Regions from separate parts of the Nonomuraea sp. LPB2021202275-12-8 genome, predicted to be linked through region 1. Evidence: riboswitches for the same ligand, from Rfam matches in the RefSeq annotation. Region 1 holds a riboswitch; each other region holds the start of a gene.
What was found. A riboswitch is a leader RNA that binds a small molecule or an ion and turns the genes downstream of it on or off. The one in region 1 is predicted to bind cyclic di-AMP.

Region 1 (2,192 bases):
GCACGTCGGCGTGCCCGGCTGCGCGTTCGGCGATCTCCTCGCTGGACAGCGCGGGGTGGTTCATGCCGGTCGAGGCGTCCACGGTGAAGACCACGGCGGCCAGCCGCCGCTCGCGGTAGTAGGCCGCCACCTCGTCGACGGTGGGGGTGCGGTCGTCGTCCGACCGGAAGTACTTCGCCGACGCCGCCAGCAGCTCGTCGTCCAGCGCGAAGTGCCGGCGGTCATGGTCGGTCTCGATGTGGGTGTGCATGTCGATCGCGATGACCCGGTCCAGATCGATGGCCGGCTCGTAGCGGATGGTCATGCTTGCCCATGCTCCCCGATGGGGACGCGCAGCAGAAGGACCGCGCCGAAGGGGACCGCGCCGCCGTCAGCGCTGCCTGCTGGCCGCCGCCCAGTCGAGGAGCGCCTGAGCGCTCTCGAAGCGGCGGCTGGAGCTCGTCTCCCCGAGGATGACGCCGACCAGCCGGTCGCCGTCACGGTCGGCGGCGAAGGCGAGGGTGTAGCCGGCGGCGCGGGTGTGGCCGGTCTTCACGCCGATGGCGCCCTCCGTGCCGAGCAGGCGGTTGGTGTTCTGCCACGAGTAGGCGCGGTGCTCCGCCGTCTGGGGGACGGAGTGGTAGCGGGTGGAGGTGATCTTCTTGATCGTGGCGTCGTCCAGCGCCGCCTGGGCGAGCCGCACCTGGTCGCGCGCGGTGGAGTAGCCGCCGCCGTAGGTGGGCATCCCGTCGGCGTTGACGTACAGCGTGTCCTTCATGCCGAGCTCGCGCGCGGTGGCGTTCATCTTGTCGACGAACGTGTCGACTCCCGGGCCGTACGTGCGGGCGAGCGCGTGGGCGGCGTCCGCGCCCGACGGCAGCATCAGGGCGTACAGCAGGTCCTTGACGGTGAGCCGGTCCCCGGCACGCAGGTAGGCGATCGAGGCGCCGCCCTTGGAGGCGTAGCGCACATCCGCCGGCGTGACCTCGACCTCGTCCGTCGGCTTGGCCTGCTTCAGCACGGTGTAGGCGGTCATCACCTTGGTGATGCTGGCCACCGGCCTGCGGAGGTCTGCCTGCTTGCTGAACTGGACCTGGCCGGTCGTGGCGTCGACCAGGTAGGCGGCGGGGGCGCGCACCGCCGGGGCGCTCACGGCGGACGGGACGGCGGACGGGACGGCGGGCGAGACGGCGGGCGAGACGGCGGGCACGGACTGGGGGGCGGCCTGTGCGGCGCCGGTGCCGGCGGTCACGGCGCCCGCGGCGAGGGCGGCGCCGACCAAGGCGTGACTCAGGCGGTTGGCGAGGTGCTTGGGCATGAAGGGCTTGCTCCTTGCTTCCATGCCGCCTACCGGGTTAGCTGACGGGTTCGGGCTGGAAAGTGCCCTACGGGCGCGGCGGCGTCCGATTCACCCCAAGAGATTGGGTCCCCGGCTCCGCGAGATGCGGACTAGGCGGCCGCGCGCCGGTCTGCGAGGAGACCTCGGCAGACGCGCGGTCCGGGCAATGAAAAGGCAACGAATGTGTAGACGGTTCGCTGCAGAATGCCCCAAAGATACCAAAACGGGATAAAGAGTGCAAACAGGACAGCAGGCTCAGTGATGGTAGGCGTGGATGACGGCGTGCCCCTTGCCCCTGCCCATGATCCACTTGTTGACCGGGGCGGTGACCAGGAAGGCCACCAGCAGGGAGAAGGCCAGCGCACCCCAGAACAGGGCCGAGGCGAGCCCCGCGTCCATGGCCCCGGGCACGACCAGCATCACGCCGTTGTCCACGATCTCCATCACGAGGATCGACACCGTGTCCGCGGCCAGCGCCAGCCTGATGGCGCGGCGCCAGTCCACCCCGGCCCGCCGCAGCGGGATCAGGGTGAGCAGATAGCCGAAGAAGAACGCCAGCACGACGGCCAGGGCGATGGACGGCACGGTGGCCCACCCCAGGGCCGTGGCGATCACCAGGCCGAGCACCTCCCCGATGGCGCATCCGGTGAGGCAGTGCAGCGTCGCCGAGGCGGCCATGCCCCAGGTCGCCTTCCCCGGCGCATGGTGCTCGCCGTGGCCGCCGTGGTGCTCGGACATCTCCCGCTCCTCCTGTTCGACAGACCCAATATACCCATGCAGGGTATCCGAGGCGAAGAACGCTCTTGACGAATCAAATGAACAATCTTTTAATTCGCATATGGGGCGAATCGCAGGCGTCACCGCCGCCGAGACT
Region 2 (2,192 bases), on a different contig from region 1:
TGGTGCTGCGCCGAGGGCGTGCTCCGGTGCGATGAATGGCCCGCTAGCGGGGCAGCGAATGGCTCATGAGGGCCTGCAGTGTGACGCCGCCGAGGAGCCCGCCTTCGTCCACGACGGCGACCAGGGGGCTGCGGGTGCGGGCCATCAGCGCGGCCAGCTCCAGCAGGGTGGCGTCGCCGTCGGTGATGGGCAGCTCGCGTGGCTGCTCCGGCAGGCTCTCGCGCACGGTCCTCGCGCCGAGCTCCCGCATGAACACGTCGGCATGCCGCTCGTCGACCACCCTGGCCAGTGCGGGGTCGTCCTGGCAGTAGCCGGGGACGGCCAGCCGCAGCACCTGGGTGCCGGGCAGGATCGCGCGCGGCCGGCCCTCGCCGTCCACGATGATCAGGCCGGGCAGGCCCTGCTCGGCGAGCAGCCGGGCGGCCTCGATCGCCGGAGTGTCGAGCGTGACGGTGGGGAAGTCGCTGGCGAGATCGCGTGCGCGCACGGGCCCACCCTAACCGCCGGTCGATCCGGACTCGCCCGGCCGTGATCCCCGGTTTCGCGCTGTAAGGAGCGTCATGCGAAGCTGTGTATGTCCCCAACACCAGGAGGTCCTCATGGCGGAATCACAGGAGCCGGAAGTCAGCGAAACTCCCGAGGACGAGATGAAGCGCAAGTTCCGCGAGGCGCTGGAGCGCAAGCGTAACCAGGCCGCGGACTCGGGCGCGGGTGGCAGGGGCGCCGACGCTTCGAAGATCCATGGAGCACACGGGCCGGCTGCCAGCAAACGATCGTTCAGGCGCAAGAGCGGCGGCTGAATCGGGGGGTTTCGTGGGGGTACGGCATGCCGTACCCCCCTTTTTTCTTGACCTCCTAGGTAGATCTTCGCCCGATTTATGGGATTAGCTTTGCGTTTGTCCGGTTTGGTGTATAGATTGGTTTGCGTTACCAGGCAGTGACCTGGCCCTTCATCAGGAAGGGGCCGCTGCCCGGCGCCGAATCCCGCTTCACGCGGGAACCGGGGACCCAACTTCTGGGGTGAATCCGGCCGTCACGGCCGGTAGGGCATCTCCACGCCCGAACCCGTCAGCTAACCCGGTAGGCGAGATGGAGAGGACAAGCCCGCCCGTGATGTATCACCGCCACGACGTACCCCCGCCCCGCGTCACCTCGTCAGCCGCCAACTGAGCGGCGACTCCCCCTAAGACTTCTTCGCGCTCCGCGTAGCGTCCGTTCGGCCTTTGCCCGGCTACGCCCTTCAAGCGAGCGCGCTTTCCCCGTTACCTAACGAAGGATTCAGTTTTTCATGTCTGCTCGCTTCGGCATGCGTTCCATCACCATGCTCGCCGCCACCGCCGCTGCCGGCGTCCTGACCTTCGGCGCCGGCGCCGCCGCCCACGCCGACGTGGACCAGAACCAGAAGGCCCTGCTCAAGGGCTCGACCACCGCCTCCTACTTCTGGGACGACAGCTCCGGCCGCGCCGGCGACACCGGCCTGCCCGCCAGCGGCAAGCCCATGCAGAAGGGCATGGCCGCCAGCCCGAGCTGGCCGCTGCTGACCGAGGGCTACGTGGTCTACAACGGCAAGAAGATGCCGTTCTTCGTCGGTGACCGCGGCCCCGGCGTCCCCTCCAACAACGGCGTCATGCTGGACCTGGACTCCAAGACCTTCGCCGAGCTGACTGGAGGCAAGTTCAACTCCAGCACGCTGATGGTCGACAACAACGGTGGCAAGGGCCACATCAAGGTCGACTACGTCATCACCAAGTGGGGCAACGGCGTGGGCAAGAAGAACCACCCGGTGGCCTTCTCGACCGGTGCCTGGTCGCGCGTGGACCGCGACCCGGCCAAGCCGCCGCAGATCCTGGCCGAGAAGAAGGCCGGCGCCGACGACGCCAAGGTCGTCGCCGAGGCTCCCTCCGGTTCCGGCGCCTCCGTCAAGACGAGGCCGGCGGCCTTCGGCTCGGCGAACTCCGGTCCGTCGAACACCGCCGCCGCCGCGACCGAGGAGTCCAACGGTGTCTCGGGTGCGGTGCTCGCCGGTGGCCTGATCCTCGCCGGTGGCGGGGCGGTCCTGGGCCGCGAGCGCATCCGCGGGTTCCTGAAGCGCTGACGTGCTTTACGCCACAGGGACCAGAATGTAATTCTGGTCCCTGTGACCACGCGCGCATCTGCCAACGGCATCGACATCGCCTACGAGAGCTTCGGCT
Region 3 (2,192 bases), on a different contig from region 1:
TCACCTCGCTTCGAGTGCGCATGTGGCACGTGTCAGGGCACATGCCTGTCGTGGCCCAACGTATCGACATAGGTATCAACAATCACCTTTCCTGTCAGTCAAGGCCCGCGTCACCCGATGCCAAGTGAAGCAGCATGCGCGTGTTGCCCAGGGTGTTCGGCTTGACGTGCTCCAGGTCCAGAAACTCGGCCACGCCCTCGTCGTAGGAGGCCAGCAGCTCGGCGTAGACCTCGGGGGAGACAGGGGTGCCCTGGATGGAGCGGAATCCATGCCTGGCGAAGAAATCGACCTCAAAAGTCAAGCAGAATACACGGCGCAGTCCCAGCCCTCTAGCGGTCCCGATGAGAGCCGAGACGATCCGGTGCCCGATTCCCAGCCCTCGGACATCGGGGTGCACGGCCACGGTGCGGATCTCGGCCAGGTCCTCCCAGAGCACGTGCAGGGCGCCGCAGCCGACGACCTCTCCCGCGCGCTCGGCGACCCAGAACTCCTGCACGTCCTCGTACAGGGTGACCGTGGCCTTCTCCAGGAGCCGCGGGCCGGCGCCGGCATAGGTGTCGACCAGAAGCCTGATGATCCGGACGTCCGGAGTTCTGGCACGCCGGACGAGGATCTCGGTCTCGGGGACGGTGAGTTCGGCGACCTGCTCCATGGCCATCCAGGGTACAGACCTCATTACGGCTCAGCCCTAACTCTCGCCTCTCCCCCATCCTGTGACATGTCGTGGTCGTACGAGCACGCTAGGGATTGTACGAATCCTACAGCTCCACCTCCGGTGAACTCAGGCCAAAGGGGACAAAAAGTGTTTTCTGTACGGGGCGTCACGAGATCACCTTGTGACCCTTCAGTTGTGAAACCTCTACAGACTCGGCAGTTCCGGTTGAGCAGGAACCAGGAGTGCATTAGTGTCCAGCGACGATGTCCCGCGCGATTCTCGTGCGGACGCGCCCAATCCCCGAAGGGGAACCGGGGACCCGCCGGCGGCGCCCGCACCGCGTCGCCAGGGGTGAATCCGAGCCTCGGCTCGGTAGGGCTGCTCCGGCCCGAACCCGTCAGCTAACCCGGTAGGCGTCGATGGAAGGAGCTTGGTTGGTGAAGCGCACGCGTGACCGCAGAGGGAGCGCGGCGGGCAGGCATGCCCGCCCCGCGGAACGGCCCGGCCGTTCCCGCCGGTTAGGCGTCGTCGGCGTGACGGTCGCCGCGCTGCTCCTGGCCCTCCCCCTCGGTTCCGCCTCCGCCGACCCCGAGCCCTCCCTCAAGGAACTCTCCAAGCAGGTCGAGGCGATGCACGTCGAGATCGAGACGCTGACCGAGGACTACAACGGGCAGCGGGAGAAGCTGAAGACGGCCAAGAAGGCCGTCGAGAACGCCCAGAAGACGCTGGCCGCCAGCGAGGCCGAGCTGAACGCCAAGCGATCCAAGGCGATGCGCCTGGCCGAGAACGAGTACATCACCGGTGGCCTCAACACCGCCCTCACCTTCACCACCTCCAAGGACCCCGACGGCTTCCTCGACAGGGCCGCGACCACCTACGCGGTCAAGCAGCAGCAGGGCGAGGACGTCATCCAGCTCACCAAGGCCATGGAGACCGCCGAGCGCGCCAGGGCCGGGGCCAAGGCCCGCATCGACGAGGTGACGGAGATCGTCGAGAAGCTCGACACCAAGCGGGACAAGATCGTCAAGCTCGTCACCAAGGTGGAGAGCAACCTCTTCCAGCGCGCGCTCGGCGAAGCCGGCCGCCCCGGCACCCGTGCCGTCCGCGTCAGTCTGCCGATCTCCGGAGCCGGCAAGGCCGCGCAGGCCGCCAGGTGGGCCCTCACCCAGCAGCTCAAGCCCTACATCTGGGGCGCCGAAGGCCCGCGCGGCTACGACTGCTCCGGTCTGGTGATGGCGGCCTATCAGCGCGTGGGGATCTCACTGCCGCACTACACCGGTGACCAGTGGACCGCGGGCAGGCACATCTCCAGGGAGGAGCTTCGCCCCGGCGACCTGGTCTTCTTCTACAACGACCTGCACCACGTGGGCATCTATCTCGGCGGCGGCATGATGGTGCACGCGCCGCAGACAGGTGACGTGGTGCGGATCGCCTCCATCGCCCGGCGCCCCTACGCCGGAGCCGTCCGCATCGCCGACTAGATCAGCTGACGCCGTGCGGCCCAGGCCACCGCCTCGATCGCGGTGGCCACTCCGAT

Region 2: linked by a shared signal. The riboswitch ahead of V5E28_RS10015 (hypothetical protein) and the one ahead of V5E28_RS01495 (D-alanyl-D-alanine carboxypeptidase family protein) in region 1 are both predicted to bind cyclic di-AMP.
Region 3: linked by a shared signal. The riboswitch ahead of V5E28_RS15045 (NlpC/P60 family protein) and the one ahead of V5E28_RS01495 (D-alanyl-D-alanine carboxypeptidase family protein) in region 1 are both predicted to bind cyclic di-AMP.

The regions. Positions count from the first base shown of each region.
Region 1 covers NZ_JBAHWD010000001.1:310,803-312,994, forward strand. The annotation lists gene V5E28_RS01490 (amidohydrolase family protein) at 1-304, opposite strand, end outside; gene V5E28_RS01495 (D-alanyl-D-alanine carboxypeptidase family protein) at 371-1,297, opposite strand; cyclic di-AMP (ydaO/yuaA leader) riboswitch at 1,309-1,445, opposite strand; gene V5E28_RS01500 (DUF4396 domain-containing protein) at 1,574-2,056, opposite strand; gene V5E28_RS01505 (TetR/AcrR family transcriptional regulator) at 2,157-2,192, shown strand, end outside.
Region 2 covers NZ_JBAHWD010000004.1:305,878-308,069, forward strand. The annotation lists gene V5E28_RS10005 (CBS domain-containing protein) at 44-487, opposite strand; gene V5E28_RS10010 (DUF5302 domain-containing protein) at 600-800, shown strand; cyclic di-AMP (ydaO/yuaA leader) riboswitch at 966-1,102, shown strand; gene V5E28_RS10015 (hypothetical protein) at 1,289-2,095, shown strand; gene V5E28_RS10020 (alpha/beta fold hydrolase) at 2,138-2,192, shown strand, end outside.
Region 3 covers NZ_JBAHWD010000006.1:397,639-399,830, forward strand. The annotation lists gene V5E28_RS15040 (amino-acid N-acetyltransferase) at 95-652, opposite strand; cyclic di-AMP (ydaO/yuaA leader) riboswitch at 936-1,086, shown strand; gene V5E28_RS15045 (NlpC/P60 family protein) at 1,093-2,136, shown strand; gene V5E28_RS15050 (LuxR C-terminal-related transcriptional regulator) at 2,133-2,192, opposite strand, start outside.